One region of the Bradyrhizobium sp. HKCCYLS2038 genome, then DNA from elsewhere that is predicted to be linked to it. Evidence: predicted binding sites of a transcription regulator. Region 1 holds the regulator's gene; each other region holds the start of a gene.
What was found. Region 1 encodes LexA, which represses DNA repair genes until DNA is damaged. Its sites were predicted from a motif close to TGTTCNNNNTGTGTTCNG; they were not measured.
Positions count from the first base shown of each region.

Region 2: the regulator LexA is predicted to act here: its motif matches at 6,637-6,654, upstream of ACQR1I_RS22935 (ImuA family protein).
Region 3: the regulator LexA is predicted to act here: its motif matches at 5,818-5,835, upstream of ACQR1I_RS15250 (single-stranded DNA-binding protein).
Region 4: the regulator LexA is predicted to act here: its motif matches at 5,790-5,807, upstream of recA (recombinase RecA).

Region 1 is NZ_JBNPTM010000009.1:23,261-31,075, forward strand. It holds gene ACQR1I_RS30530 (rhomboid family intramembrane serine protease) at 1-694, shown strand, start outside; gene ACQR1I_RS30535 (TfoX/Sxy family protein) at 759-1,124, shown strand; gene ACQR1I_RS30540 (ATP-binding protein) at 1,215-3,821, opposite strand; gene ACQR1I_RS30545 (molybdopterin molybdotransferase MoeA) at 4,113-5,324, shown strand; gene lexA (transcriptional repressor LexA) at 5,514-6,212, shown strand; gene ACQR1I_RS30555 (hypothetical protein) at 6,522-6,962, shown strand; gene ACQR1I_RS30560 (hypothetical protein) at 7,041-7,298, shown strand; gene ACQR1I_RS30565 (ComEC/Rec2 family competence protein) at 7,253-7,815, opposite strand, start outside.
Region 2 is NZ_JBNPTM010000005.1:219,688-227,502, reverse strand. It holds gene ACQR1I_RS22965 (acyltransferase family protein) at 1-218, shown strand, start outside; gene ACQR1I_RS22960 (hypothetical protein) at 476-670, opposite strand; gene ACQR1I_RS22955 (GMC family oxidoreductase) at 692-2,311, opposite strand; gene ACQR1I_RS22950 (M20 aminoacylase family protein) at 2,499-3,668, shown strand; gene ACQR1I_RS22945 (UdgX family uracil-DNA binding protein) at 3,736-5,220, opposite strand; gene ACQR1I_RS22940 (putative DNA modification/repair radical SAM protein) at 5,315-6,553, opposite strand; gene ACQR1I_RS22935 (ImuA family protein) at 6,737-7,525, shown strand; gene ACQR1I_RS22930 (Y-family DNA polymerase) at 7,425-7,815, shown strand, end outside.
Region 3 is NZ_JBNPTM010000003.1:341,694-349,508, reverse strand. It holds gene ACQR1I_RS15280 (outer membrane protein) at 1-490, opposite strand, end outside; gene ACQR1I_RS15275 (outer membrane protein) at 888-1,535, opposite strand; gene ACQR1I_RS15270 (outer membrane protein) at 1,844-2,572, opposite strand; gene ACQR1I_RS15265 (outer membrane protein) at 2,788-3,570, opposite strand; gene ACQR1I_RS15260 (outer membrane protein) at 3,819-4,574, opposite strand; gene ACQR1I_RS15255 (outer membrane protein) at 4,768-5,535, opposite strand; gene ACQR1I_RS15250 (single-stranded DNA-binding protein) at 5,996-6,499, shown strand; gene ACQR1I_RS15245 (DUF2306 domain-containing protein) at 6,696-7,094, shown strand; gene gyrA (DNA gyrase subunit A) at 7,266-7,815, shown strand, end outside.
Region 4 is NZ_JBNPTM010000002.1:805,368-813,182, reverse strand. It holds gene ACQR1I_RS12905 (pyrroloquinoline quinone-dependent dehydrogenase) at 1-1,644, shown strand, start outside; gene ACQR1I_RS12900 (PilZ domain-containing protein) at 1,660-1,911, opposite strand; gene ACQR1I_RS12895 (PaaI family thioesterase) at 2,057-2,497, opposite strand; gene ACQR1I_RS12890 (hypothetical protein) at 2,786-3,082, shown strand; gene ACQR1I_RS12885 (hypothetical protein) at 3,197-3,427, shown strand; gene ACQR1I_RS12880 (hypothetical protein) at 3,443-3,712, opposite strand; gene ACQR1I_RS12875 (DUF6894 family protein) at 3,764-4,003, opposite strand; gene ACQR1I_RS12870 (ADP-ribosylation/crystallin J1) at 5,128-5,487, opposite strand; gene recA (recombinase RecA) at 5,898-6,986, shown strand; gene gcvP (aminomethyl-transferring glycine dehydrogenase) at 7,145-7,815, opposite strand, start outside.

The DNA of each region.
Region 1 (7,815 bases):
GCTGCTCGGCGCCCTGCTCTGCCTGTGGATCCTGGCCAAGATCGAACTGTCGGCCAGCTTCTTCATCAGCAACATCGCGCTCAACGTTGCGCTCACTTTCGCGGACTCCAGGATCAACTGGGGCGCTCATCTGGTCGGCTTCACCGCCGGATTGCTGAGCTGCGCGGTGCTCGATCTCGTCGAGCGGGCGCTTCGCCATCTGCTGGCCTGCAAGTTTCCCGAATTTCTGAAGCTCAATCTCTGGCTGCTCGCCGCCATCTTCGTATGGCTGGCTTCGAGCGCCACCTTGCGGCTCGATTCGCCGTCGCTGATGCCGGCGATGGTCGTGGCATTGGCTCTGATCCCGGTCATGATCAAGCTGATCGATGTGGTCCTGCAGCTTCGCTACGGTCTCGCCATGGTCGTTGCCGCGCTCGCGCTGGCAAATGGTGCAGCGATCGCCGTCGCCGTCATGGCAAGCACCGATACACTCCCGGCAGTATGCCGGTTGCCGCTGCCGACGCCGCTCGCGGGTCTCGCGCCATGGATCGCCGCCGGCTGCGGTCACCTCGATATCGTCGGATTGGTCGCGGGCGCCCTCGCCGCCGGCCTGACCTTGCTGGTGCTCAACGAACCGCTCCGGCGAGGCCTCAGTGACGTCGGCTTCGTCGGCGCCGCGCTGCGGGCGGCGCGGGCGCGCAGCGCGGGACTTTAGGATGGGGCGGGTTCACACCGCAATTCATGATGCAAGGCCGGCCCGTCAGCCTGCAGGCTCTCGTATGGTAGCAACTCCGGACTATGTCGAATATCTGCGCGACCAGTTCATCCCGCTCGGCGCGATCGCGACACGACGGATGTTCGGCAAGACCGGCGTCTTCATCGATGGCGCAATGCTTGGCGTGGTCGCCGACAACACGCTGTATTTCCGCGTCGACGACGACAATCGGTCGATGTTTGCGGAAGCCCAGCAGCATCCGCCGCTGAGCTACATCAAGAACGGCATCAAGATCGATCTTGCGTTCTGGCGCGCGCCGGATCGGCTGTTCGATGATCCCGAGGAATTCATCCGCTGGGCGCGTGCCGCGCTGGCGGCGGCGCTTCGGGTCGCGGCAAGACGGAGCAAGACTGCTGGACGCACAGCGTAAAAGCCGCGGCGGCGCTGAACGCAGGCTCGATCCACCTCGCGCCCGACACAGCCCGCAACCGGGGTTGCACGCCGGTCAACGCTGCTCGTGTCAGACGCCGTCTTGCGCGAGCAGATCCACCGGCTCACGACGGCGGCTGGCATGACGGCCGTGTCTGCTCCAGTGCAGGATCGCTTCGTAGAGACGATTGGGCTGGATCGGCTTGGTAAGGAAGTCGTCCATGCCGGCGGCGACGCACAGCGCGCGCTGGTTGGCCAAGGCGTTTGCGGTCAGTGCGATCACCGGCACGTCGGCCGCATCGCTGCCGAGATCGCGGATCATGCGGGTCGCGGTGACGCCGTCCATCTTCGGCATCTGCATGTCCATCAGCACCAGATCGTAGCGCTTGCGCTGAACGGCTTCGACCGCGTCCCAGCCGTTGACGACCATGTCGGCCCGATAGCCCCGCTTGGCAAGCAGCCTTGCGATCAGGTTGCGGTTGATGTCGTTATCCTCGGCGACGAGGATTTCGAGCGCCTCGTTGTCGTCGGGCAGCTCGGGGGCGAGCGGCGCAACCTCCATCGTCTCCAGCGAAGCCAGCCCACAGCGGACGGTGAAGCAGAACCGGCTGCCCTGTCCTTCGACGCTGTCGAAGCCGATCGTGCCCCCCATGATCTCGGACAAGCGCTTGCAGATCGCAAGTCCGAGACCGGTACCGCCATAGCGGCGTGACACCGAGGTATCGGCTTGGCTGAACGGCTGGAACAGCCGCTCCTTCGACTCGCTGGAGATGCCGATCCCCGTGTCGGCGACCACAATGCTGAGCTGGACCTGATCGTCTGGAAGCCATTCATGCGAGGCCGTGATCGTGACCGATCCGCGCTCGGTGAATTTGAGCGCGTTGCCGACCAGGTTGAGCAGGATCTGGGAAATCCGGTGGGGGTCGCCACGGAGCCGGCGCGGCATCTCCTCGGCGAGCGAGGCCTGCAGCGCAAGCCCGCGTTCTCTCGCTTTCGGCCCCATCAGGGCCATGACGCTGCCGACGACGTTGTCGATGTCGAAATCGATCGCTTCCGAGGCCACCTGACCGGCTTCGAGCTTCGAGAAATCGAGAATGTCGTTGACCACGGTCAGCAGATTGCGCGCCGAGAGCTTGGCGATATCAGCGAGTTCCTTCTGCTCGTGATCGAGCTTGGTGTCGGCCAACAGCCCGATCATGCCGATCATGCCGGTCATCGGCGTGCGGATCTCATGGCTCATGATGGCAAGGAAATCCGACTTGGCGCGGCTGGCCGCCTCCGCCGCATCCTTGGCCGCGGAGAGCGCTTCGCTCGCAGCGATCAGCTCGTTGCGCTGCTCTTCCAGGCGGTTTCGCGTCTGCGTCAGCTCGGTGAGCCGCTCGTCGAGCATCTCCGCCGCGCGGACGCGCTCGGTGATGTCCTCATGGACCGAAACCCAGCCGCCGTCGGGCGTCGTGGCGCGCCTCACGGCCATGGTACGCCCCCCTTCGAGCCGAACGGTTTCGTTGTTGGCGACGAGTTCGAACTTGATGCCGCGTTCCCTGGAAAGCTGCGCAAAACGGCTGAAGGGGGCGCCGGGGCAAAACTCCTGGGGGTCGATATCGTAGAGCTCGGCGACCCGCCGGTTCGACACGATGAGCGTGTTGTCGGCGCCGAAGACACTCAGCCCGTCCGGCAGCGCATCGATGGCGACAGCGAAGCGCTCGTTGGCCTCACGAAGCTCGGTCGCCCGGTCGGCGAGCTTCCGGGTCGTGCGCCAGATCAGCATCCCAAGCAGGATCATCATGGCGACGATCGCCCCGGCCTCGACCATGCGCCGGATGGTCGACTGCCACCACGGCGCCAGCATCTCTTCGACGTCGTGCGCGACAGCAACCAAGATCGGTAAACTGCTGCTCTGCTCGTAGCTGTTGAAGCGTCGGACGCCATCGGTCGATGACGTGATCTCGAGACTGCCGACCGGAGTGCGCTTGAGCTCCTGGAAGAGGCCGCTCTGCGTCATGTCGCGGCCGACATTTGACTCGGCGTAGGGCCGCCGTACCAGCAGCGGCCCGTCCAGCGACGCCAACAGGATCGCGCCATTCCGGCCGACGTCGAGCCGCTGATAGAAATCCTGGAAATATTGCGTGCCGAGCGCCGCCACCACGACACCGCCGAAGCTGCCGTCGGGACGGTTGAAGCGCCGCGTGAGCGGAATGATCCATTGATTGCTGGCGCGTCCACGAATCGGCACGTGCAGGCGCACGCCACGGTCCGGGTCATCGCGATGATAGGCGAAGAAGTCGCGATCCGCGTAGTTCACGGTGCCCTCTTCGGCGATCGTGCTGACCAGCAGCGTGCCCTCCTGGTCGACCACCAACAGGTTGACGAGCTGCGGCATGCGCTTCAGCTCGTCGATGAACCAGGCCTTGAGACGCCTGCGGTCGTCCCGATCCGGAGGACGATGCTCGAGCGAGGACACGGTCCCCGTGAGCAGCGCGTCGGCCGTGCGAAACGTCAGCTCGGCGTGCTGCAGCAGAGAGCTCGTGAGATTGACGGTGTCCTTCTTTCCATCGGTGAAGATCGCCTCGCGCAGCCTCAGCGCGCGCGAGACCTCCACGGCCACGAAGGCGGCACAGGCGAGCGCGATCAGCGCGGCGATCAAGAGAGGGGTGGTTGACCAGCTGCGTCTTGCAGCGTGATATTCCGCGCGAGGCATTCCGTTTGAGTTCCACCATCGGAGTTGGGCTCGGGCAGAGATTCGCGGAGAATCGTTCTCAAACACTGAACTACAACCCGAGGCAGCAGGCCGGCCCGCTTGCGACGGGCAGCAAATTCGGCTTCTTGCGCGCCGAAATCGGCTGAAACCGGCTGGTGCCGGACCCTACCGTAGCACTACGGTCGCGATGCACCGGGCGCGCGGGCAATTGGAACCGACGCTGGCGCCGCGCTTGGCCACGACAGCGCCATTGGCTAGAACGCCCCCACGATCGCTTTCAAAGGAACTCCAATGGCCTTGATGCCGGTATCCGATGCGTTGTCCGCGGTGCTCGCAGGCGCCGAGCCGCTGGCCGAGGAGCAGGTCGCGCTGGACGATGCCTTTCACCGCATCCTGGCGCGCGATCTGGCAGCGCTGCGGACTCAGCCGCCCGAGGCGATGTCGGCGATGGACGGTTACGCGGTGCGCGCTGTCGATGCGGACAAGCCGCAGGCACGGCTGAAGGTCATCGGCGAGGTCGCGGCGGGTCGGCCGTTCGACCGCGTGGTGGGACCCGGCGAGGCCGCTCGCATCTTCACCGGCGGCGTCGTGCCTGATGGCGCCGACGCCGTCGTCATCCAGGAGGACACGATTGCGGGCGACGGCCACGTCGTGATCACCGAGGCCGCGATCAAGGGCCGGCACATCCGGCCCGCCGGCGTCGACTTTCATCAGGGCATGGTGCTGCTGAACGCCGGACGCCGGCTCAGCGATCGCGACCTGTCGCTCGCCGCCAGCATGAACCATCCTACGCTGCCGGTGCGGCGGCGGCCGACGGTGGCGCTGCTCGCCACCGGTGACGAGCTGGTGATGCCGGGCTCCGAGCCCGGCCCGGGCCAGATCGTCTACTCCAACGGCTACGCGCTGCGCGCGATGGTGCGCGCCGAAGGCGCTGCAGCGGTCGATCTCGGCATCGCGGCGGATACGCTCGAAGCCACCGTGGCCGGCATTCGCCGGGCGCGCGAATCGGGCGCGGACATCCTGATCACGACAGGTGGCGCCTCGGTAGGTGATCACGACCTGGTCAAGCAGGCGCTGGAGGCCGAGGGCGTCGAGATGGCGTTCTGGAAGATCGCGATGCGGCCGGGCAAGCCGATGATGCATGGCCGGCTCGGCGGCGTCAGGGTGATCGGCCTGCCCGGCAATCCGGTGTCGTCCTATGTCTGCGCCATCCTGTTCCTGGTGCCGCTGATTCGGCGCCTGCTCGGCCGCGACGAGGCGCAGCTGCCGCGCGAGACCGCCCTGCTCGGCCGCGAGCTCGGCGCCAATGATTCGCGCGAGGACTATCTGCGGGCCCGGCTGGACGAGCGTGCCGACGGCACGCTGGTGGCGACCCCGGTGACGCAGCAGGATTCGTCGCTGCTCGGGAATCTCGCGCTGTCGCAGGCGCTGGTGATCCGCCCGGCCTTCGCGCAGAAGGCGCCTGCCGGCAGCCCCTGCGAGATCCTGCGCCTGCCGAATTGAGCTTTTCTCACCGGCAAGCCCGCGCCGTTCATCATATTTTTAGGATTGCGGAACACACATCGAACATATAGTGTCCGTTCATGATTTGTTTTTAGTATGTTGCGGGCGACGCGAATACGAACGTTCACTTCCGGCTCAGGGACGCAGGGCACGGGACTTGGACGACAACAAACTGGGGACCAGGCCGAGATGCTGACGCGCAAACAGTACGAACTCCTGCGGTTCATCAACGAACGGCTCAAGGAAGCGGGCGTGCCGCCCTCGTTCGACGAGATGAAGGACGCGCTCGATCTGCGCTCGAAGTCGGGCATTCACCGCCTGATCACGGCGCTGGAGGAGCGCGGCTTCATCCGCCGGCTGCCCAACCGTGCCCGCGCCATCGAGGTGATCAAGCTGCCCGAGCTGTCGCAGGCGGCCAGCAACCGCCGTGGCTTCACGCCCTCGGTCATCGAGGGCAATCTCGGCAAGGTTCGCACCTCGACGCCGGCGCTCGATGACGGCGAGCGCCCGGTCGCCGTGCCGGTGATGGGCCGCATCGCCGCCGGTACGCCGATCGAGGCGCTGCAGACCCGCAGCCATACCATCAGCGTGCCCGCCGACATGCTCGGCAATGGCGACCATTATGCGCTGGAGGTGCGCGGCGACTCGATGGTCGATGCCGGCATCCTCGACGGGGACATGGCGCTGATCCAGCGCAACGAGACCGCCGACACCGGCGACATCGTGGTGGCGCTGATCGACGACGAGGAAGCGACGTTGAAGCGCTTCCGCCGCCGCGGCGCATCGATCGCGCTGGAGCCGGCCAACACCGCCTACGAGGTCCGCATCCTGCCGCCGAACCGCGTCAAGATCCAGGGCAAGCTGGTCGGCCTGTATCGCAAGTACTGAGCACGCGACGTCGCTTGCTGGATATGCACGATCGATCGGTGGCGGGGTGCTGTGATCTTCGCCACCGAACGACGTGAGACGCAAAGAAAAGAAGCAAGACGCGAAATCGAGTCGCGCGCGAATGCATGTCATGATGTGCAGCGCGGTATCCTCAAACGCTTGTGATCGCGGCCACCCGCATGCCGTGCAGATCAGCGCAGAATTGCCGCGAAGCGCGCGCTAACATCTCCTCGATGTCCACTCTGATAGAGGCCTGCGCCTGTCCGGGGGGAAGCGTGGGTCGGCTATCTCTCAGCGAGGAGCGATCCGATGTGTGACTACAGCCTCCATGCCGTTGCGTCCCGTCCCGCCAAGGTCGGCGAGACGCTGATCTCGACGACGTTCCGCGGCACCGCGACCCGCGGCTTCGCCAGCGAAAGCGAGCCGACCGTCGCGGTCTGCATGCTGCCCGGCACCGAGCTCGCCTTCGCCGAGGACGTCCGCTACGACAGCCGCTGGCTCTGGACCCGGACAATCCGCGAGCGCGTCGCCAAGTTCAACAGCATCGAAAAGCACATTCCCGATCGCCACCACGACGCCGTCGAGTTCGCCGATGGCCGCCACGTGCTCGTGACGCAGCTCTGCGAAGGCCAGCGCGTCACGGTGCTGCAGCTGCCCGTCACCAAGCAGCCGACCGAGCGCGGCCCCGGCATGGCGAACGATACGCCGACACCGCAGACGACCCCGATCCGCCGCATCAGCATCACCTGAGCTGAACGCGCGGAGCTTACACTCTGGCGACAGGAACGGTGTCCCTCGACCGGCGTTGTGGCCGCCGGGGGTATCACCGTGGTCAACAAGATCGATTGGAACCAGGCTGGCCGGATCATCGAACCCGGCCGCTATATGCTGGCGTTCGGGTGGTTGACGGTCACGGCTGACGACGTTGCGATCTGGCGGCGCGATCCCGGGGCGTCGTTCACGCTCGTCGAGGTCTCCTCGCTGTTCGACGGGCTTGACGGCGCCGAGTATCATCTCGGCACGTTCGAACTATCGGGGCCTCAATCTTCGACGCCCTGCTCGGTCTCCGGCGGCGTCGCGTCCTGACTGCGCGGCGGCGCGCGCGGCGTCAGCGTCGGCTCGAAATCACCGGCGTCGGCTGGCGCCGGCCACCAGGGGCGGTCGGTGCCATCGGCGCGCGCCGGCGTGACGTCGAAGCGCGTGCCCCGGCGCACCAGCATCAGCGCGCCCTGCTGGCGCCGGCGATGGCGATCGATGACAGCCGCGGCACAGTTCGACGGCGCGGCGCGCGCCGCCACCACCAGCGCCGCACGCGCGCAATCATCAGACAGCGCATCGGCGCGCAGCGCCATGGCGACGAAGCGGCCGTCGGCCATCGCCACCACGCAGCCTGCCTCGTCGCAGGACACGCCGTCGCCGAGCGCAGCATCGGCCGGCAGGCGCGCATCGGCATCGGCGGCCAGCCACTCCCGCGTGACGAACACGTCCTTGCCGGTGCGCATCACGTGCAGCCGCCCGTCGCCGCCGCGCACGGCGACCGCGCGGCCATCCCCGGAGACGAGAATGTCGGGCTGCGGCGTCGCGACGGCCCACGCAGTGGCCG
Region 2 (7,815 bases), on a different contig from region 1:
CCAACGCGCCGCTTTCGCTGATGGACCGCATGCAGCCGTCAGCCTACGGCATCTACCTGCTGCACTTCCTGCCGCTGCTCTGGCTGCAATACCTGGTGTTCGATCCCGCGTGGCCGGCCGCGGTGAAGTTTTCGATCGTGCTGGTGGGAACGCTTTCTGTAAGCTGGCTGGCGGCCGTACTGCTGCGGCGAATTCCGCTGGTCAGGCGGATCGTTTGATCCGTTAACAGCGGGCTACGGTAGTCATCGCCTAGCTGATCGCAGCCCCGACTCTCAGAGTCTCACATACGAAGCGCAGTGCGAATTGATGCGCCCTCTCCCCTTGTGGGAGAGGGCATGTAAGACGGTGCAGCAAGCTCGGTTGGGTGAGGGGTATCTTTCCACGAGTCTTGCTCGCGGAGACATACCCCTCACCCAATCGCAAACGCGGATGGGCCGTACATGCCCTCTCCCACAAGGGGAGAGGGCGCTGTATCTCACAGCGTGTCTCTGCAAGCCATCGACGGTTCAAAATGCAGGCGCGAGAGCTCGGCGCCAATCCGTAGGGTGGGCAAAGGCGCGCCGTGATGCCAATGGTTCACGATCAGCTCGCGCGCGCCGTGCCCACCATTGCCGGGCGAGATTGTGGTGAGACGGTGGGCACGCGCCGCCTGCGGCGTCGCTTTGCCCACCCTACGATTCCAGCGCCTCTCTTACCGCGCATCCTCCAGAATCATCATCGCCGCCTTTTCCGCGATCATCGCCGTCGGCGTGTTGGTATTGCCCGAGGTGATGCTCGGCATGATCGAGGCGTCGGCGATGCGCAGGCGGTCGAGGCCGCGGAAGCGCAGACGTTCGTCAACGACGGCCATCGCATCATCCGTGGTGCCCATCTTCGCCGTGCCGACCGGATGGAAGATCGTGGTGCCGATGTCGCCGGCGGCCTTGGCCAGCGCGGCATCGTCGTCGCCGACGGACGGACCGGGCAGGTATTCCTCCGGTCTGTAGCCCGCGAGCGCGCTCTGCTTCATCAAGCGGCGGGTGACGCGGATGGCGTCGGCGGCGACCTGGCGGTCGTCGGCGGTCGCCAGATAGTTCGGCGCAATCGACGGCGCTTCGTCGAGCTTGGCCGAGCGGATCCGCACGGTGCCGCGCGAGGTCGGCCGCAGATTGCAGGCGCTGACGGTGATGGCAGGGAAGCGGTGCAAGGGATCGCCGAACTTGTCGAGCGACAGCGGCTGCACGTGGAACTGGATGTTGGCGCGGTCGCGCGTGCCATCCGAGCGCGTGAAGATGCCGAGCTGCGACGGCGCCATGGTCAGTGGTCCCCGGCGGCGGAAAGCGTAGTCGAGCCCCATCAGGCCGCGCTTGACCAGCGAGTAGTAGGTCTCGTTCAGCGTCTTCACGCCCGACACCTTGTAGATCGCCCGCTGCTGCAGATGGTCCTGCAGATTGCGCCCGACGCCGGGCTTGTCCATGACGACATCGATGCCGAGCTCGCCGAGCCAATCCGCGGGGCCGATGCCCGAGCGCTGCAGCACCTGCACCGAGCCGATCGAGCCGGCGCTCAGGATGACTTCACCTTTCGTGCGCGCGTCGATCGTCTCGCCATTCTGCTGAAAGCGGACGCCCACGGCGCGGCCGTTCTCCACGATCAGGCGATCGACCAGGACGTTGGTCTCCAGCCGCAGATTGGCGCGGTTCAGCGCCGGCTTGAGAAAGCCCCGCGCGGACGACCAGCGCCGGCCGCGCTTCTGGTTGACGTGGAAATAGCTGATGCCTTCATTGTCGCCGGTATTGAAATCGGGAATGCGGCGGATGCCCATCTGCTCGGCGGCGTCGCCGACCGCGTCCAGCACCGCCCAGGACAGCCGCGGCGCCTCGATCCGCCAGCCGCCGCCCGTTCCGTGGTGCTCGCTCTCGCCGAGGAAGTGGTCCTCCAGTTTCCGGAACACTGGCAGCACGTCGGAATAGGACCAGCCGGCAAGGCCGAGCTGGCGCCAATGGTCGTAGTCGGCGGCCTGGCCGCGCATCGAGATCATGGCGTTGATCGCCGAGCAGCCGCCGATCACCTTGCCGCGGGGATAGGCCAGCGAGCGGCCGTTCAGGCCGGGCTCGGCCTCGGTGCGAAACATCCAGTCGGAGCGGGGATTGCCGATCGCGAAGAGGTAGCCGACCGGAATATGGAACCAGATCCAGTTGTCACGGCCGCCGGCCTCGAGGATCAGCACCCGGGTGTTCGGATCGGCCGACAGCCGGTTGGCGAGGATGCAGCCGGCGGTGCCGGCGCCCACCACGATATAGTCGTATTCGCCCTCGAGCTGACGCGGCATCGGCATTTCCTTCCCATCGTTGGAAGGCTTTTAGTCAGCCGGGGCGGGGCCGGACAAGCGCCTCGTTCATGGCTGGTCGAGCAAGCCATGAGGCCGGTGCAATTCAGATCCTGCTCAGATCTTGGGCGGTGCGACTTTTGCATGCTACAATAGCTCAAACCTCTTTCTTGGAGTCACGAGCTTCCCCATGCCCATCGTCAACCGCGTCGCCGATCTGCAGCCCGATATCCAAGCCTGGCGGCGGGATATCCACTCGCATCCGGAACTGCTCTACGAGGTGCACCGGACCGCGGCCTTCGTCGCCGATCGGCTGCGCGAGTTCGGCTGTGACGAGGTGGTGACCGGTCTCGGCAAGACCGGCGTGGTCGGCGTCATCAAGGGCAACAAGCCTGGCCATGGCGACGTGAAGGTGCTGGGCTTGCGCGCCGACATGGACGCGCTGCCGATCGAGGAGGCGACCGGGCTGCCCTATGCCTCGAAGACCCCGGGCATGATGCATGCCTGCGGCCATGACGGCCACACCGCGATGCTGCTCGGCGCCGCGCGCTATTTCGCCGAGACCCGCAACTTCGCCGGCGAGGTCGCCGTGATCTTCCAGCCGGCCGAGGAGGGCGGCGCGGGTGCCGAGGCGATGATCAAGGACGGCCTGATCGACCGCTTCAAGATCGACCAGGTCTACGGCATGCACAACGGCCCGGGCCTGCCGGTCGGCGCCTTCGCGATCCGCCAAGGGCCGCTGATGGCCTCGACCGACGCCGTCGACATCACCATCGAGGGCCATGGCGGCCACGCCGCCAAGCCGCACAATTGCATCGACTCGCTGCTGGTCGGCGCCCAGCTGGTCACGGCGCTGCAGCAGATCGTGTCGCGCAGCGTCGATCCGCTGGAGGCGGCGGTGCTCTCGATCTGCGAATTCCACGCCGGCAATGCCCGCAACGTGATCCCGCAGAGCGCGGTGCTGCGCGGCACGGTACGGACGCTGACGCCGAAGGTGCGCGAACTGATGGAGAGGCGGGTGCGCGAGGTCGTCACCGGCGTCGCCCAGATGACCGGCGCCAAGATCGACCTGAACTATGCGCGCGGCTATCCGGTGGTCATGAACCATGCCGAGCAGACCGACATCGCCATCCGTGCCGCCAAGGAGGTTGCGGGCGATGCCAACGTGCACGAGATGCCGCCGATGATGGGCGGCGAGGACTTCGCCTACATGCTCGAAGCCCGCCCCGGCGCCTTCATCTTCGTCGGCAACGGCGACTCGGCCGGCCTGCACCACCCGGCGTATAATTTCAACGATGAGGCGATCGTCTACGGCACGTCGTTCTTCATCAAGGTGGTGGAGAACACGCTGGCGGCGTGAGGCGGCGGCATCCTTCTGTCGAATGGCCGGGGCTCGATCCCGGCCATTTGCATTTTGGACGCCGGTGTCAGGCCGCGTGGGCGCGCTTCAGCGCGGCCGCAGCGATCTTGAGGTCCTTGACGAACAGCTCGTACTCGCGCGCCTTGGCGTCGGCATCGGGCAGCCGCAAGAGATAGGACGGGTGCACCGTGATCATCGCCTGGGGACCCTCCGGCAGCTCGACGATGTGGCCGCGGTTCTTGGTGACCTGGGTGATCTTGCCGAACACCGACTGCGCGGCGGTCGCGCCCATCGCTACGACCAGGGCCGGGCGGACGGCGGCGAGCTCGCGCTCGTACCACGGGCGGCAGGCCTTGATCTCCGGCGTCGCCGGCTTCTGGTGCAGCCGGATCTTGCCGCGCGGCACGAACTTGAAATGCTTCACCGCATTGGTGACGTAGACCTTGGCTCGGTCGATGCCGGCTTCCTCCAGCGCGCGGTCGAGCATCTGGCCGGCCGGGCCGACGAAGGGGTGGCCGGCGAGGTCCTCCTTGTCGCCGGGCTGCTCGCCGACCAGCATCAGCGGCGCATGCTCAGGGCCCTCGCCGAACACGGTCTGGGTCGCCTCCTTCCACAGCGGACAGGCGCGGCAGGCGGCTGCCTCTTCACGCAACGTCTGAAGATCGACCGCCGCGACATCACGTGAGGTCTCAACGGCGGCGGGCGCATGCGCTTTCGGCTTGCGGGTCATCGCGGTCTCCTCGACGCGCTTTTGCGGCTTGTGCGGTTCGGTGCCGGGCTCGGCGATCATCACGGACGTGCGCCGGCTGGCGGCCGCGATCAGCGGCTGGATCAGCTTGGCTTCGGGCAGGTTCTGCCAATATTTCTTCGGCATCTCCTTTTCCATCGCCTTCACTTTCAGCCGTGCCGGATTGAAAATGCTGGCGTAATAGCGCAGCCAGACCTCTTCGAGCCGGTCTTCAGTCGGCGCTTCAGCCTTGCTCACACCCGGTGTGAACGACACGCGGCTGCCGTCCCAATGCGCACAGAGTTCGGGCGTCAGGATCGACCAGGGCATGTCGGCGAAGCGGCGGGCGAAGAACGGCGCGGCGCGCTCCACGATGTGATGCTCGGGCTCGAACCAGGCGACGTAGCGCGCCTCGCGCTCGCGGCCGACCTCGCGGAAGCGGACGAAGGCGTGCATCTTGTGAACGTCGCGGCGGACGGCGCGCGCCAGCGCGTTGGCCTGGGCGACATCGGGATCGGTCGCGATGTCCATCAGATCGTGGTTGGTCCGGAGGCGCCACAGCAGGCGATAGAGCAGGGCGAAGCGGTTGGGATCGCTGTGCAGGATCGCGCTTTCGGCCAGCTCGACAAAACTCGCCGGCACCGAGAATGCGCCCTTGGGCACCTCGGGCAGCGTCGTGTCGGCCTGATCGTCGAACAGATCGGGCGCTGCGCCCTTCACCCGCCAGCTCACATCGGCCGGCCTGACATCGTTCATCGCCAGCGCCCGCGCTGCCTGGCGCCAGCCATCGAAATCGGTGTCGCTGTCGAGGGTTACGACGTGCATTTCACCTCTCTCGTCATTGCGAGCGCAGCAACGTGATCCAGACTTTTCGTGCGGCCCCTGGATCGCTTCGCTGCGCTCGCGATGACGGCTTCCGTTAGAATCCAAATCCCAGCTGCTGCGGCTTCGGCCGCAGCCGGGCTCTGAGGCTGGCGCCGTCGAGCAGGGACGGCGATGGCCGGTGGTCGGAGAGAACGATGAACGGCAGCGCCTTGTTCCTGATGACGTTGAGCCGGGCCAGATCCGCAAAGCGGATCGTGGTGCTGCGGCGGGTGGCGAGGATGCGCTGCACGGTGCGGGTGCCGAAGCCGGGCACGCGCAACAACTCCTCGCGGCTCGCGGTATTGATGTCGAGCGGGAAGCGGTCGCGGTGGCGCAGCGCCCAGGCGAGCTTGGGGTCGATGTCGAGCGGCAGCATGCCTTCGCTCTCCTCGACGATCTCGTCGGCATCGAAGCCGTAGAACCGCATCAGCCAGTCGGCCTGGTACAGCCGGTGCTCGCGCACCAGGGGCGGGGCCTGCAGCGGCAGCGCGCGGCTGGCATCGGGGATCGGGCTGAAGGCCGAGTAATACACCCGCTTGAGCTTGTAGGCGCCGTACAGATTGGCCGAGGTCGACAGGATGGTGCGGTCGTTGGCCGTGTCGGCGCCGACGATCATCTGCGTGCTCTGGCCGGCCGGGGCGAAGCGCGGCGGCCGGGCGCGGCGCACCGTCTTCTTGGCTTCCGCCGTCTCGTCGAGCTTGAGCCGGAGCCGGCCCATGGTGCGGCGGATCGCGCGCTGGTCCTTCTCCGGCGCGAGCTGCGTCAGGCTCTCTTCGAGCGGTGTCTCGATGTTGATGCTGAGCCTGTCCGCATATTTGCCGGCTTCCGCGATCAGCGCCTCGTCGGCCTCCGGAATCGTCTTCAGATGGATGTAGCCGCGGAAGCGATGCTCCTCGCGCAATTTGCGCGCGACGGAGACGACCTGCTCCATCGTGTAGTCCGGACTGCGGATGATGCCCGACGACAGGAACAGCCCCTCGATGTAGTTGCGGCGATAGAAGTCGATGGTGAGCTGCACCACCTCGTCGACCGTGAAGCGCGCGCGTGGCACGTTGGAGGAGGCGCGGTTGACGCAATACAGGCAGTCGAAGTTGCAGGCGTTGGTCAGCAAAATCTTGAGCAGCGAGATGCAGCGTCCGTCCGGCGCATAGGAATGGCAGATGCCCATCCCCGGCGCGGTCGAGCCGAGCCCCTTGCCGTCGCGGGAATCCCGCATCTCCGTACCGCTGGAGGCGCAGGACGCGTCATACTTGGCGGCATCGGCCAGGATCTCGAGTTTGCGCAGCAGCTCCATGCTTTTGAATCCCTTTGATTCCACTCGCTGAATCAGACCCGGGGCAATCCCGATTGACTCTCTCGAAGGCGTTAGCTTTATATTAGAACGTATCATGAACAAAGAGGGTCGTCGCGGGTTCACTGCCTGCTCACGAAAACAACGGCAGCACCCGCACGATGGATTGGAAAGGAGCGGCGACGGATGACCGGCGCACGCATGGAGACGCTCGCGCGTTTGCGCGGCCGCATTGCCCGCCTCGAGGCGGCCGATGGCGCGCATGATCTGCGTCGGGTCGCGCTCGGCCATTCCGAGGCAGATGCGGTGCTGCAGGGCGGGCTCGCCACCGGCGTGCTGCACGAGGTGTTCGCCGAGAGCGGCCGCCAGGCGGTGGCCGCGACCGGCTTCCTGTGCGGGCTCGCGGCGCGTGTCGCCGCACGCCGGCCGCTGATCTGGATCCGGCAGGATTTCGCCGAGCGCGAGATGGGTGCGCTGTCGATGAACGGGCTCGCCGAGCTCGGCCTCGATCCGCGCCGTCTCGTGACCGTGCGCGCGCCCGATCTCGATCATGCCCTGCGCACCGCTGCCGATGCGCTCGCCTGCGATGCGCTGGGCGGCGTGATGCTGGAGGTGTGGGGCGAGACGCAAAAGCTCGATCTCGTCGCCAGCCGCAAGCTGACTCTGGCGGCGCAGGAGTCCGGCGTGACCGCGCTGCTGCTGCGCATCGCCGCGACGCCAGAGCCGTCGACCGCGGAGACACGCTGGATGGTGCGGACCGCGCCGTCGCCGCCCGCTGCGCCGTGGATGGCATGGGGCGCGCCGCGTCTCGATGCCGAGCTCATTCGCAACCGTCACGGCCAGACCGGACGATGGATCATGGAGTGGACCCCCGATGCGTGCCGTTTCAGCGAACCGGCGGCGGATCCTCAGCCTGTGGCTGCCGCGCCTGCCCATCGAGCGCATCAAGCGGAGCCGCGCCGCCGATCCGCTTGAGCAAGGCAAGCCGCAGGTCGTCGTCATCAAGGACGCCAATGCGCTGCTGATCCATTCGCTGGATGAGGCCGCGGCCCGCCACGGCGTCTCGCTCGGCCAGCCCTTGGCGAACGCCCGCGCCGTCTGTCCCGATCTCGTCGTGCACGAGGCGGATCTCGCGGCCGACGCTCAGATGCTCGATGACATCGCCGACTGGTGCGACCGCTTCACGCCGCTGGTGGCGCTCGATCCGCCGCATGGCCTCGCGCTCGACATCACCGGCTGCGTGCATCTGTTCGGCGGCGAGGCCA
Region 3 (7,815 bases), on a different contig from region 1:
TGTCGGACGCCCTGAACGCGCCAGGTCCCGCTAGTGACAGCTTCATCTCGTCCCAGGCGAAGCCGCCGGTGCTGTACACCAGGAGCCTGCCGAAGCTGCGGCCGAAGCGGGCGCGGAACGTTCCCCAGTCCTGGACCTTCACCGTCAAGATGCCGGGCCCGCGAAGGGTGGCGATGGTGTTCGAGCTGCTGATGTCGGTCCAGGCTGCATCGGCCTCGACGCCGACCACGATGTTGCCGCTCTGCCAGTTGTAGCCGGCCGTGGCGCCGGCGAGGCCGCCGTTGAGCGCGCCCCTGTTGAAGGCGAAGCCCCCGGAGGTGCCGAGATAGAAGCCGGCCCAGCTGAATTGCGGAGGCGCCACCGGCGCCTTGAGATAGTTTTCGGTCCCCAGATCAGCCGCCGTGGCCGGCGCAGCCAGCACGGCCAAGGCACCAGTCAGGGCAGCACCGGTCAGAATCAGAGTCTTAGCCGTCCGCAAAATACGCAACATGATACGCAACTCCCCAAGACCTGCCTTGCGGCAGGCGACACACTGTTAGTTCTAGTTCCCCCGTTTACGTTGCGGTCATAGCCGGCTTCCTGGCGCACAGCCGTCACTTCGGCGCCACACTTCAGACGAAACGGGGGAAATACGGGGGCGCGAAAAAAACAGAATGGATTGAATGGGTTGCGAGACGTGCAGCGTTGCGCCGATGCAACAAGGCGCAGAACGTGAGTTCCGTCAGGATGCAACCTGTGAGTTCCGCGTGTGACCGGGCCACCGCGAACCGTCAATAAGCTTGTCCGGCGCGCATCTCGCGCGCAGCGGGCGAGCGCATAGTGAGAACAAAAAAACCTCCGCTCGCGAGAGCGGAGGTTTCTCTGTGCGTTGGCCCGGAGGCCAAGTCTTAGAAGTGGTAGTTGATGCCGAACTGAGCCGAGTGGATGTTGATGTTGCCCGAGTTCACGAAGCCGCCAGTGTAGTTGTAGGTCGCGGCGCCGAAGCTCTTGTAGAGGTATTCGCCCTTCAGCGACCAGTTCCGGGCGAACATGTATTCGACGCCGGCGCCGACCGTCCAGCCCGAGTGGATGTTGCTGGGCGACTGATTGTTGAAGAACGAGCTCGTCAGACGGTTGTCGGCCCAGGCGTAACCGCCGGTGGCGTACAGCATGGTCGGACCGAAGGCATAGCCGATGCGGCCGCGGACCGTGCCCCAGTCGCGGATCTGCGAGGTCAGCGTGCCCGGGAAGCCGGCGACGACGCCGGTGCCGTTGATGTCGGCCCATGCAGCGTCAGCCTCGATGCCGTACACGACGGCGCCAGCCTGCCAGTTGTAGCCGGCCGTACCACCGACGAAGCCACCCTGCTGGGTGAACGTGCCGCCGAACTGGCCGCTGGCATAACCGCCCATCGCACCGATGTAGAAACCGGTCCAAGTCTGAACCGGGGCAACGACCGGCGCCTTGGTGTAGGTCGGGCGCGCAGCAAGATCAGCGGCGGCGGCGGGAGCGGCCAGAGCGGCCAGAGCCACGGTCGCGAGCAGGATCTTCTTCATTCTTGTCTCCAGTCTAGTCGTCGAAGCCCGCGTCGCACCAAAGCTCTTACGCACGAAACAGACTTTCTCGTTCAAGTTGACGACCGTCCTATAGCCGGGTTCCGCACCGATTGCAGTCACCCGGAAGACACACTCGCGGGCGAAACCGGGCATTTACGGGGAAACTGGAGAAAGTCGATGTAACTCAAATGCTTGGTTCCGCGTGTTGCAGCGCGGTGCCGATGGCAAGGGCGCAACAAAAAAGGCCGGCTCGACGCCGGCCTTTCGAGGTTTCATTGGACGAAGAAACCTTCGGTTGTCGAACCCGATCAGTATCGGGCGACGACCGGTCCGCCGAAGCGGTAGTTCAGCCGGGCCGTGAACAGATCGACGTCCTGCTTGATGGTGTCGGTCTGGGTGAAGACGGCGCCGCGGAAGGTCACGTTCTGGTTGCCCATGAACAGGTGATCGTATTCGAAGCCGACCGACCAGTTCGGAGCAAAGCCGAATTCAACACCGGCGCCGACCGTGGCACCCCAGCGCGTGCTGGTGGTGGTGGCGAGCGGGGCGAAGATCACGCCCGAGAAGATGTCGTGCTTGGAGCTCGTCACCGCAGCGCCGCCCTTGGCATAGAGCAGGACGTTGTCGAAGGAATAGCCGATCTGGCCGGTGAACAGGCCGAGCGCGTTGACCTTGGTCCGGTTGGAGTCGACCGGGAACACGAGGCTGTTGTTCTGGCCGGTCAGGTCGGCCCAGTTACCCTGCGCCTCCAGGCCGAACACCACCGAGCTCATCTGCCAGCGATAGCCGAACTGGCCGCCGACGGTGCCGCCGGTGGCATTGTGGCAGCCTTCGGCCGCGCCGCCGACGATCGTCCAGCAATTGCGGCTGGTGCCGTAGCCTGCGTTGATGCCGGCGTAGAAGCCGCTCCAGTCGTTGATGGCGACCATCATCGGCGGCGCCTTGGTGTAGGGCCGCGCGGCGAGGTCTGCCGCCGAAGCGGAATTGGCGGCTGCGATGCCGACGAGGGCCGTCGTGATCACGAGCAACTTTTTCATCAAATGCTCCCCCGAGGAGTTTGGAATGACAAGCGATGGCACGTTGATACATCGCGGGCCACGGGGAGGCTGTAACGGATGCGCCACAGAGGTGAAAAAGCGTTATAAATCAAATATTTAACACAAAATCGCCGCGTCGGTGCCGGGCTGCCGACACGAAAAAGGCCGGCGCGAGCGCCGGCCTTCCAATGCGCTCCGAGGAGCGCGTTTTTTCGTCAGTAGCGCGCGCTGACCGGGCCGCCGAATCGGTAGTTGACCCGGACGGTCGCCATGTCGATGTCCTGCTTGATGGTGTCGACGCGGGCGTTCACCGCGGCCACCGGGAAGCTGATATCGCGCGAGCCCATGAACAGGTGATCGTACTCGAAGGCCACCGACCAGTTCGGCGCAAAGCCGTACTCCACGCCGGTGCCGACGGCGCCGCCCCAGCGGGTCTCGCTGGCCGAATCCAGGACCGTGCCGACCGCGAAGGGCGCGGCGTTGGTGGCGGTGCCGGTGTACTTGTTGTGCGCGACGGCGGCGCCGCCCTTCACGTACCAGAGCACGTTGCCCCAGGCATAGCCGACTTGGCCGGTGAACAGGCCGATGGCGTCGGTCTTGGTGTTGTTGGTGACGCCGGCGGCGAGCGCTGCGGTGCTCGCATTGGATGATTTCAGATTGGTCCAGTTGCCCTGGGCTTCAACGCCGAACACCCAGCTCGCGGCCTGCCAGCGATAACCGACCTGGCCACCGATCAGGCCGCTCGATCCGTTGTGGCAGCCTTCGGCCTGCGTCGGCACCACGGCTACGCCGGCGACGTTGTTCAGCGTCCAGCAATTGCGGCTCCAGTCGGCGCCACCGTTGGCGCCGAGGTAGAACCCGGCCCAGCTCGGCAACGGCGTGACATAGGCCGGCGGCGGCGCCTTGGCGTACGGCCGCGCGGCAAAGTCGGCGGCGCCCGCCGGCGTCAGCCCCAGCGCCGCAACGCCGGCGGTTACGATTAGTGTCGTCTTCTGCATGGTTGTCTTCCCCACATCCCAGATGTCGTCTCGTCGGATCCCTCCGATCCGAGCCCACTCGCGTGGCCTGGGGCAGGTTGTAGGGAAGACAGATTTCTAAAGCCGTGAATGGTCGCGTCACTTCAGCGGGATGTGTCGGTCGTGCTTAAGGACCAGTAAATCAGTCCTCGGCGGCCGATCGGGGCGCGCAAACGCCAAAACCCCGGACAGCCGAGGCATCGTTGGCGGATGTCAGCAGATGTGATTCGTCAGTGCTTGGAGACGACCGGGCCGCCCCAGCGATAGTTGACGCGCACCGTGGCCATGTCGACGTCCTGACCGACGGAATCGGTCCGCGTCGCAGCGCCACCGGGAACGCCGGTGAAGCCGAGCGTCCGGTTGCCCATGAACAGATGCTCGTATTCAGCGGCCACCGACCAGTTCTGGGCGAAGCCAACCTCGACACCGGTGCCGACGGCGGCTCCCCAGCGCGTCGCGGAGGCCTGATCGAACGGCAACCCGGTCGGAGTGGTCAGCCCAGTGTATTTCTCGCCGGCCACGGCGGCGCCGCCCTTCACGTACCAGAGCACGTTGTTCCAGGCGTAGCCGATCTGGCCGCTCACCACGCCGACGCCATTGATCTTGGTCTGGTTGGTCACGCCGGGAGCAAGCTGGCTGGGATTGCTGCCCTTGAGGTTGGCCCAGTTGCCCTGGCCTTCGACGCCGAACACCCAACCGCCGGTCTGCCAGCGGTAGCCGATCTGGCCGCCGGCCAGAGCGCCGGTGGCATCGTGGCAGCCCTCGGCATTGGTGGCGGCGACGCCGGCGAGGGTGACGAGATTGGTCCAGCAGGTCCGGGAAGACGCGCCGCCGGCGTTCAGGCCCAGATAGAACCCGCTCCAATCATAGATCGTGGTGATCATCGCGGGCGCTTTGGTGAAGGTGCGCGCGGGCAAATCGGCAGCGATGGCCGGCGCCATCCCCAGCACCAGCGAAGTTGTCGCCCCCAGCAACAGCCTTCTCATCGCAGTCCCCAAACCAAGTCCGACGCCCGCACGCACGCTCTCACCAACGCTCACCCGCAACAGCTTGTAGCCCCTTTGATCCGAAAAAGCCGTCACCCAAACGACACAGCAGCCCAGCAAGTGTCGGTTCCGACAAGCAAAAAAAGGCCGGCACAAGGCCGGCCTTTCGACATATTTCAATTCCTGCGTGCAATCAGTAGCGCGACAGGGCCGGTCCGCCGAAGTGGTAGGAGATGCCCGCCTTGACGGTGTGGATGGTATCGTTCCACTCGGAGCGGTTGGCGAACACGACTGGAGCATTCGTGTACTGGATCGTGCTCCGGCCGAAGTCGATGTAGTTGTACTCGACCTTGGCGGACCAGTTCGGGGCGAACATGTATTCCGCGCCCGCACCAACGGTCCAGCCCCAGCGCCAATCGTTCTGAGCGGCGCCGGCCGGCGGCGGAGCGGTGCCCGGGTCGTAGCGATGCTGGAAGTCGCCGGCCGAGGCACCACCGCTGACGAAGAACAGGGCAGGGCCCGCGGCCCAGCCGAGGCGGCCCTTGATGTCGCCGAAGCCGCGCAGCCGGGTGAAGTAGGTATCGCCGAAGCCGGCACCGGTGCTGATGACCGAGGAGCGACCGTTGATGTCGGCCCAGTGGTAGTCGCCTTCGATGCCGAACACGACGTTGTCGACCTGCCAGTTGTAGCCGAACACGCCGCCGACGAAGCCGCCGTTGAAGTCGTAGCGCTGCGTCCCGGCAAAGGTGGCCGTGTTGGGCGCCAGGAAGAACGTCTCATCGCTGCGGCCCCAGCCGCCGCCGCCCTGAAGGCCGAGATAGAAGCCGGTCCAGGTCATAATCGGTGCAGGCGCAGCCATCGGCGCCTTGGTATAGGGGCGCGCGGCGAGATCGGCGGCGTTCGCGGGGGCCAGAGCCCCCAAAACCATCAAGCTGACAGCTCCAAGGAAAATTTTCTTCATCCCAAGTCTCCCGCGTTTGGCGTCTCCATTTGGGTCCCCGGAGGCGCGCTCTTGTGAATTGGTGCGGCCGCTTTTGCGGCCTCAATCCACCGCAAACATACGCGATTCAACCCAAGATACCGTCTCCCAAAAGCCACAGGACAGGAGGAAGTAAGGCAGGTTAAGTTGATGTAAGTTAAAGATTTTTCGTCGTTTGAATGGAACTTTTCCGGGTTCCATTTTCGTCCGTTTGGGTTCCATCGGGTTCCATGGAACTCGCTGCATGGTTGCATGCACGACGGGGCGAACAAACCTGGAACAACGCGGCGCCTGATGCTATATGTGGATAAGCGAGCGACGGCACGGGTGGCTGGCGCGGCAACCGTATAGGGTCCGCGCCGAGAGGAAGGTTCAGCCACATCGTGCCGAGAGGCCGGTAGGGACGGCCGGTCCGGTGATGTGAAAACCGCGGGAGAGTGTGATGGCGGGTAGCGTGAACAAGGTGATTCTGGTCGGCAATCTCGGGAAGGACCCGGAGATCCGCCGCACCCAGGATGGGCGGCCGATCGCCAATCTGAGCATCGCGACGTCGGAGACATGGCGCGACAAGGCGACCGGCGAGCGCAAGGAGAAGACCGAGTGGCACCGCGTGGTGATCTTCAATGAGGGTCTCTGCAAGGTCGCGGAGCAGTATCTCAAGAAGGGCGCCACGGTGTACATCGAGGGCGCGCTGCAGACCCGCAAATGGACCGACCAGAGCGGCGTCGAGAAGTACTCGACCGAGGTGGTGCTGCAGGGCTTCAACTCGACGCTGACGATGCTTGGTGGCCGCGGCGGCGGTAGCGGCGGCAACTTCGCCGACGACATGGGCGGTGGCGATTTCGGCAGCAGCGGCCCGTCGATGGCGCCGCCGCGCCGTGCCGTCGCCTCGGCCGGCGGTGGCGGACGCAGCAACAGCGACATGGACGACGACATTCCGTTCTGAGCGCGCGCAATCAATTCCGACGAGAGTTGGCTTCCGTCCCGTTTGGACGGGAGCAAACTGATCTGCCTCCGCAGATGGTGATACGAGGTGTAATGATCGCTGCGCGAGGGCTGCGGCAGTCGATCAAAGTGCGTTCTGCCGGCGGATCGGCATCGACGCTGCCGCCGGGTCCGAGCCGCTGACCACGGGGGTATCAATGAGCTTCGCACCCTTGCTCGAAGCCGAGTCAGCCGTCGTGTTGCACGCGTTTGCTGCCATGACGGCGTTCGCGCTGGGCGTGGTCCAGTTCGCCGCGCCGAAAGGCACATTGCCGCATCGAGCGGTCGGCTGGGTTTGGGTCGCGCTCATGATGGCGGTCGCGGCCAGTTCGTTCTGGATCCACACCATCCGGCTGGTCGGCCCATTCAGCCCGATCCATCTGCTGTCGATCTACACGCTGGCCATGCTCCCGCTGGCCGTCTGGGCGGCGCACCGCCATCGGGTGGCGGCGCATCGCCGGGCCATGATCATGCTGTTTTCCGGCGCCCTGGTGATTGCCGGAGCGTTCACGCTGCTGCCCGGACGGATCATGCACAAGGTGGTCTTCGGACCGTAGCCGGGATGGCTCCTGCGGCGTCCTTCGGGCGCTTGCAGAAGCCCTGTTAAGTGACTGGAAAGGCGAGCAGAAAAAGCGAGGTCCGGGGCGCCTTGGGGGTGGCCTGCGGCGCGCTCCTGCGCTATATGATTCCAAGCGATTTTCGCGTGTCAAAACCGACCGGTATCCCCTTTGTCCGATAAAGAAGATGAGAAGCCCGGCGAGCCGGGCGGACCTTCCGACATTCGTCCCGTCTCCATCCTCGATGAGATGAAACGCTCCTACCTCGATTACGCGATGAGCGTGATCGTGGCGCGGGCGCTGCCCGATGCGCGCGACGGCCTCAAGCCCGTGCACCGGCGCATCCTGTTCGGCATGTACGAGAACGGCTTCGAGTGGAACAAGCCGTACCGCAAGTCGGCGCGCACCGTCGGCGACGTCATCGGTAAATACCATCCGCACGGCGACCAGTCGGTCTATGACGCCTTGGTGCGCATGGCGCAGGACTTCTCGATGCGCGTGCCGCTGATCGATGGCCAGGGCAATTTCGGCTCGGTCGATGGCGACATGCCGGCGGCGATGCGCTACACGGAATCGCGCCTGACCAAGATCGCGCAGTCGCTGCTCGACGATCTCGACAAGGACACCGTCGACTTCCAGGCGAACTACGACAATTCGGAGAAGGAACCGTCGGTCCTGCCGGCGAAGTTCCCGAACCTGCTCGTCAACGGCGCCGGCGGCA
Region 4 (7,815 bases), on a different contig from region 1:
GCCTACTGGGTCGACCAGAGCGCCGCGGCCGATGCCGCCTGCCGCAGCCGTCTGTTCATGGGAACGGTCGACGCCCGCCTGATCGCGCTCGACGCCCGCACTGGACGACCCTGCGCCGGCTTTGGCCGCGACGGCGAGGTGCGGATCGACATTGCCAAGGACTTGCTGTGGGCGGGCGAATTTCAGATCACATCCGCCCCCGTCGTCGGCCGGGACGTCGTGGTCGTGGGTTCGTCGATCGGCGACAATGCGCGCGTGGATGCCCCCGCAGGCACAGTGCGCGGCTTCGATGCGCGCAGTGGTGAACTGAGATGGAATTTCGATCCGCTGATCCATGACGGCATCACCGCGGGCCATGCCAACGTATGGGCGCCGATGTCGGTCGACGAAGCGCGCGGGCTGGTGTTCCTGCCGACGTCCTCTCCCAGTCCCGACTTCTTCGGCGGCCTGCGTCAAGGCGACAACCGCCACGCCGATTCCGTGGTCGCGCTGCGCGTCGAGAACGGCACGATCGCCTGGTCCTTCCAGACCACGCACCACGATGTCTGGGACTACGACCTGCCGGCACAGCCGACTCTGGCCCGGCTCGACAACGGGCAGGGCAGCCGTGATGTGGTGATCCAGCCGACCAAGCAGGGCTTCGTGTTCGTGCTCGATCGGGACACCGGCCTGCCAGTCTGGCCGGTCGAGGAGCGCGCGGTGCCGCAAGGTGCAGTCGAGGGCGAGCGTCTGTCGCCAACGCAGCCGTTCCCGACCCATGTGCCGGCCCTGCTGGAGCAGCGCTTCACCCCGGGCGACATCTTCAGGCCTGTGCCGAGCCTCATCGACTCGTCCTGTGACGAACAACTGGCCGGCTTGCGCAATGACGGGCTGTACACGCCGCCGACGACCCAGGGCACACTGCTGTATCCAATGACCGGCGGCGGCGTGAACTGGGGTGGGGCCGCGTTCGATCCCGTCCGTCAGATCCTCTACGCCAATGTCAGCCGGGCCGTTCACATCGTCAGGCTGATCCCGCGCGATCAGGCAGACCGGATGACGCCACCGCGCGGTGTCGACTTCGGAGCGCAGCGCGGCGCCCCGTTCGCGGTGACGAGGACCGTGGCGATGTCCCGGCTCGGCCTGCTGTGCAATCGGCCGCCCTGGGGTGAAATGGTCGCCGTCGACCTCAGGGCCGGCAAGATCGTGTGGCGCTCGACCGTCGGCACCACGGAGGACCGTGCGCCGCTCGGGCTCGCGTTCAAATGGGGCACGCCGCTCGTCAACGGCGTCCTCGTCACGGCTGGCGGGCTCGTCTTCACCGGGGCCATGGACGCCTATCTGCGGGCCTATGATGCTGGTTCGGGCCAAGAGCTGTGGCAGGGGCGGCTGCCGGTTCCCGGCGTCGCCAACCCGATGACCTACGAATGGAACGGGCAGCAATATCTGGTGATCGCAGCGGGCGGCCATTCCGAGGCTGGTACGACGCTGGGCGACAGTGTCGTGGCGTTTCGGCTGGCACGGGAGGGGGAGGCGCCGTCGTGGTGGTCACGGACGATCGACCGGCCCGGCGGCCGCTTCAACGGCGGCGCGTTACTGGCGGCGGTATTTTTGGTCGGGCTGCTGGGGCTCGCAGTGTGGCGGCGGCGCAAATGTCGGGCGTAGCCGGCCTGCATTCTTTCAATCGAAGGCGACGCCGATCCGTTTGTCGTGGCTCCACACCGCGTGGCAGCGCCGCGTGAACTTGTCGGCCGGGATCACCAGCGTGAAGGCTTCGGGCAGGCCGACAGGGCTCACCACCTCGACGCGGGCACCGGTGTCCGAGATGTTACGGACCGTGCAATCGACCGCGCCGCCGCCGTCGAATGCCAGCCTGCCTTGCTTCAGCACCCGATGCCGGGGCGCAATCCGTTTCTCTGAGGTCTCGTTCATCGCTCGCAACCCGATGCTGACTTGCCGTCAGCTTTCGCCTCAAAAGCGCATAAAATAAAACAGGCCCGGGTTTCATTGAGATAAATGCCGTGCGCAAAGGCCGCGCCGTCGTCTTCACCTTTTATTAAGGCTCCGGCCCATCCGGTCAGAGCATCGCGAAGGCGCTCGAGACCATGGCGACTGGTTTGCCGTCGGTCGCGCTCGTCAGTGTGACGCGGCCGAAGCTCATGGTCCGCCCCATCCGGATCACGCGCGCGTCGGCGAGCACGTCGGAGGAGGCGACGGCGCGCATGAAATGTGTGGTCTGATCGACTGTCGTCATCGGCCTGTAGCCGCCGCTCGCCGTCACCATTGCGATCACCATGGCGGTGTCGGCGAACGCCATGAGCGCCTGGCCACAGACGACGCCATTGTCCCGGCAGAGGCGAGACGAGAACGGCATTCGCAGGACTGCGCCGGGCTCCCCCTGCGCCGACGGTCTGATGTCCTCGACAGCCAGTTCGAGGTCCTGGATCCAGGGGGCAAACACCTCATTCAGAATGTTGCGCGCTTGCGTGATGGTGAAGTCGGCTGGGTCATTCGGCACGAACGGAGATCCTCCCATGATCACCTCCGCGGCTTGCTCCGGCAGGTGGAGTCAATGCATGGTTTGTCGCGGACGTGGCGGCTTGAAATGGCCGGAGTTGGAATCCTATGATGGATGCCCGCAACGGGACAGGTGGAATGCGACCCCGTGGCGCTGTTCTGCAGTCCGCGCGTTCACGAGACGAGCCAGGCCGAGCCCGCCTGAGGCCTGCCCGTTCCTGAGCCTTCGCACGGGCTTGGCGCGCGGGCCAGCGGTGCTATAAGGCGGCGGAAGACCGGGGAGTGACCAATGAAGAAGCTGATCGTGATGGTGTCGGTTGCTGTGCTGGCCGGTGGCGCCGTTCCAGCGTTGGCGCAGACGCCCCATATCAATCTCCTTGCTGACGGCCCCTCCAAGACCCCCGAGGAGAAGGAGGCTGAGGCGACCCGAGACAAGGCCTACAAGGACACGATGCGCAAGATCCCGGACGCCAAGGCGAACTCCGATCCGTGGGGCAATGTGCGCACAGTCGAACAGCCGAAGGCGACGCCTCCCGTGAAGACCACGGCGGCCAAGAAGCCGAAGACGGGCGCCAGCACGAACTGATCCATTGCCATTGAGGCGAACCGGGGCGGCGTTCTGCCTACGGTCTGCGTTCGGACTCGGATTCGCTGCAGCTTGGTCTATATTGACGGGGTTGCAGCGTGTTGGAGTTCTTCGATGGGGTTGCGCCCGCGGGACATTGCCAGCCGAATGGCGGCCCGGCGCCGAAGGGGCGACGGGTATGTGCGCGACACGTTCACCCTGCCACGCGAGGAAGCGCGCGCCAAAGCCCGTGACTATCTGAGCCGATATCCGAAGGCGGGCTATATGAGCGCCGTCGAAAGTTGGCGCGAGCTGCCCGACGGGGCCATCGAGTTCACGATGCGACGGCTGCCGAGCGCAGACTGATCCCGTGCGAGCGGCTCATTCCTTCTCGCCCAGGAGCTTGCGGGTATCCCGATTGATGAAGTGAAGCCGGGTACAGGCCTTGCAGACCACGGTTTCATAAGCACATGCGGGATCGCCCGCCCTCGGCTCTTCGAGCCAATGCTGAACGTTCATCCCGGTCCGCGGACATTTGAAGATCAAGTTACCCATATAGTTCCAATGTCTGCCATGATGGAAACAGACATTTTGATCTCGATCAATGTCGTGTGCCGAAAAGTCGATCAGCCGCGTCAAGGTTTCAGTCAACGATTGAATCGCCGTTCTGTATTCTACTCTGGATGAGCGGTCGGCGGCCCGTCAGGCCTGATCCAGCGACTCCGCGACGATGCGGATGCGGAACACGGGCTGTCTCGTTTCGTCGAGCAGCTCCATCTGCCATTCTGAATTTTCAGCGAGCTTCCGCGAGATGCTGCTGGCCATGTCGGCGCAGACCGTCGTCATCTCTTTCCAGGCTGCGTTGCGATCGACGCACTCGGTCCCATACTCGGACGCGCCTGAAAAGTGGCCATTACGGATACGAAAGAAATAGAGCGGCATTGCCAAAACCGGTGAGCCCTGACCGCCCCAGGCCGCTGGGTTTGATTTACGCAACGTAAATGGAGGCGGAAAACCCGATGGGATCAATTCCGGTAAAATACGGTCGACTATTGATAGTCCGCTCAGCGCCCGAACACGCGGTGATTGCAATGTTCGTCGAGCAAGTGAGCCCCGGACCGCCGCGATCCGAGGCTCCGCATCAACGTCGTAGCTTCCCCCTCGGGGCAGTTCGGCAATGACAAACAGAAGCATAGTGCAAGACTGGCGTGCGCGCCTTGCGACAAATCAAGGTTGCATCGTTTCGATGCGCAAGTGAGGGCTCGAAGATTCTGGCGGCGCCGCGAGACGTCGAGCAGCGTGTCGCACACGACAGCGGATTTGCCCCGGCCAGGTTTCGCTGCGAGCGCGGTCGGAGGCTCTTGAGCCAGGAGAGGCAGGTCGCACGTCGCGCTTCGTCCACTCCGGATTGATAAGAGGCCAATCAGTTCCGCCGAGATCGTTCAACGAGATGATACACCGCAAACGTCGAAAGCCCCGGACAGTGTCCGGGGCTTTCTTTCGGCGCGGATGGTTTCAGGGCCGAGCGCCTACACATGACAGAGGCGGCTACACATGCTTGCTGATATGAGCCTGCCATCGCCGCAACGAACAAACAAACTCGGGGCTGATCAAAAATTTGTTTCGCGTTCGACAACCGAATTCTTATACCGCAACCAAAAGTTTATGACAATGGCTCTTATCCGAAACGCCTGAGCCGAAATCGACGGCGAGTGATCTGTCTCACGCAGGCGCAAACGCTGCGGCATGCTACCGCGACCTCACGCGAAGCAGGTCTGATCAGCGGACCTGCTCAAAGCACTGGAACAGCGCTTGATCTGCCGACCATCATGTCGGCGCATTTGAACTGCTGATTTTTACGTTTGCTGGAGGTGGTTGCTTAGGGTCGTATCCAACGATCTGCGACAGCAGGCTGTTGCCGCGCCCTCCGGACCGCTGGGATCACAGGCCAGTCGTGCACGACGCTTACGCGTGCACACGAAATGAGCCGAACAAAAGCGGAAGAGACTTAGGAACTTCGTTCTACTCAGGAGAACCACGGGCGCGTCCGATCAGCGCACGCCCTATCAGGGAAAAGTTCTGACTAGCTCGATGAGTCCAACGATGGCGGCATTGAGTTCGGGGAGCTGTTCGCTCGGTATCCAATATTCGAGATGGTCACGGCCGCCGGCCTCCCGGACCTGATAACGAGAGATGAAGCTGCGCGCGATCGCGAAGCGCACCACATAGCCGTGGCCGCTTGCCGGCACGTTCCAGTCGCGCGCGATCTTCACCGCATAGTCTTCGCTGAGCACAGGGTAGAAGATCGGCTGCTCGGGCAAACGAGGTGGAAATGCGCGCATGCCGGACGCCTCGATCAAGACGAGTTCCTTCGGACCGACCGGGCGCCAGAGCGTCACTGTTTGTTCGACATCTGAAACCGGCATGGGTCTCGCAGAGTTGGCCGCAATTCGTCTGGGGATTGAACAGAACGCAGATCGAAAGATCCTGCAAGGCTGCTCGAGGCACGCACCTTCTGGTTGCGTTGGGTTCGTCCAATCGAGCATGGCGATGCCGGAATGGCGGCATCCACTCTGGCGCTTGGCATCCATGAATCTTCGGCACCTCCGCAATGAGGCGCATCGAGCCCGACGGCAGGTCGGGGCGGGCACGCCGGCTTCAGCGGCCGGTTCGGCTCACGCATGGTTGGCCGCCGAAGGGTCCGATCTGAAAAGCCTCAGATGTCGGAAAGAACATATTGCGAACAAAGAACAGATAGGGTACATTCACCTCAAGATTGCTGGCCACCTCGTTAACCGTTTGTCGATCCCGCGAATCCCCGCCATAAGGAGCGCCAATGTCCGCCACTGCCCTGCGTATCGTCGAAGGTTCCTCCATGGATAAGAGTAAGGCGCTCTCCGCGGCGCTGTCCCAGATCGAGCGTCAGTTCGGCAAGGGCTCGGTGATGAAGCTGGGCAAGAACGACCGCTCGATGGATGTCGAGACGGTGTCGTCCGGCTCGCTCGGGCTCGATATCGCGCTCGGCATCGGCGGCCTGCCGAAGGGACGCATCGTCGAGATCTACGGGCCGGAATCCTCGGGCAAGACCACGCTGGCCCTGCACACAGTAGCGGAAGCGCAGAAGAAGGGCGGCATCTGCGCCTTCATCGATGCCGAGCATGCGCTCGACCCGGTCTATGCGCGCAAGCTGGGCGTCAACATCGACGAGCTCCTGATCTCGCAGCCTGATACGGGTGAGCAGGCGCTGGAAATCTGCGACACCCTGGTGCGCTCCGGGGCTGTCGACGTGCTGGTGGTCGATTCCGTGGCGGCGTTGGTGCCGAAGGCCGAGCTCGAAGGCGAGATGGGCGAGTCGCTGCCCGGCCTGCAGGCCCGCCTGATGAGCCAGGCGCTGCGCAAGCTGACGGCCTCGATCAACAAGTCCAACACGATGGTCATCTTCATCAACCAGATCCGCATGAAGATCGGTGTGATGTACGGCTCGCCGGAGACCACAACGGGCGGCAACGCGCTGAAGTTCTACGCTTCGGTGCGCCTCGACATCCGCCGTATCGGTGCGATCAAGGAGCGTGACGAGGTGATCGGCAACTCCACCCGTGTGAAGGTGGTGAAGAACAAGCTCGCGCCGCCGTTCAAGCAGGTCGAGTTCGACATCATGTATGGCGAGGGCGTGTCCAAGATGGGCGAGATCCTCGATCTCGGCGTCAAGGCCGGCATCGTCGAGAAGTCCGGCGCCTGGTTCTCCTATGACAGCCAGCGCCTTGGTCAAGGTCGCGAGAACTCGAAGACGTTCCTCAAGGCCAATCCTGACATGACCGCCAAGATCGAGGCCGCGATCCGCCAGAACTCCGGCCTGATTGCCGAGCAAATCCTGGCCGGCAGTGCCGAGCGCGACGCCGACGGCGAGGAGCCGGCGGAGGAGTAGAGCCGAGCGAATAAGATGAAATGCAACGGGCGCCGGTCATTTGACCTTGGCGCCCGTTGTCGTTTGGATCGTGTGAAAGCTCGGCCGGATCTTTGAGGCCGAGCAACCGAACGCGGCGCGTCCGGTTGCTCGGGGTTCGTCAGATCAACATGCTGATCTTACTCCGCCGCCTGCGCGTAGTCGCCGACCGGCGGGCAGGAGCACACCAGGTTGCGGTCGCCGTAGACGTTGTCGACGCGGCCCACCGGGCACCAGTATTTGTCGGTGCGCGAGGTGCCCGCGGGGAAGCAGCCCTCGCTGCGGCGATAGGCCCTGTTCCAATCGTCGTCCGCAATGTCGTGCACCGTGTGCGGCGCGTGGCGCAGCGGCGACGCCTCGATCTTGAAGCGGCCCTGTTCGACCTCGGCGATCTCCTTGCGGATCGCGATCATGGCGTCGCAGAAACGATCGAGCTCGGCCTTGGATTCCGATTCGGTCGGCTCGATCATCAAGGTGCCGGCGACCGGAAAGCTCATCGTCGGCGCGTGGAAGCCGTAGTCGATCAGGCGCTTGGCGATGTCGTCAACGGTGACGCCGCTGCTCTGCTTCAACGGCCTGGGATCGATGATGCATTCATGCGCGACGCGGCCGCGCTCGTTGCGGTAGAGCACCGGGAAGTGCTGATCGAGCCGCGCCGCAACGTAGTTGGCGTTGAGGATCGCGATCTCGGTGGCGCGCGTCAGGCCGTCGCCGCCCATCAAGAGCATGTAGATGTAGGAGATCGTCAGGATCGAGGCCGATCCGTAAGGCGCGGCCGAGACCGGCCCGACCGGATGAGCGCTCGCGCCGT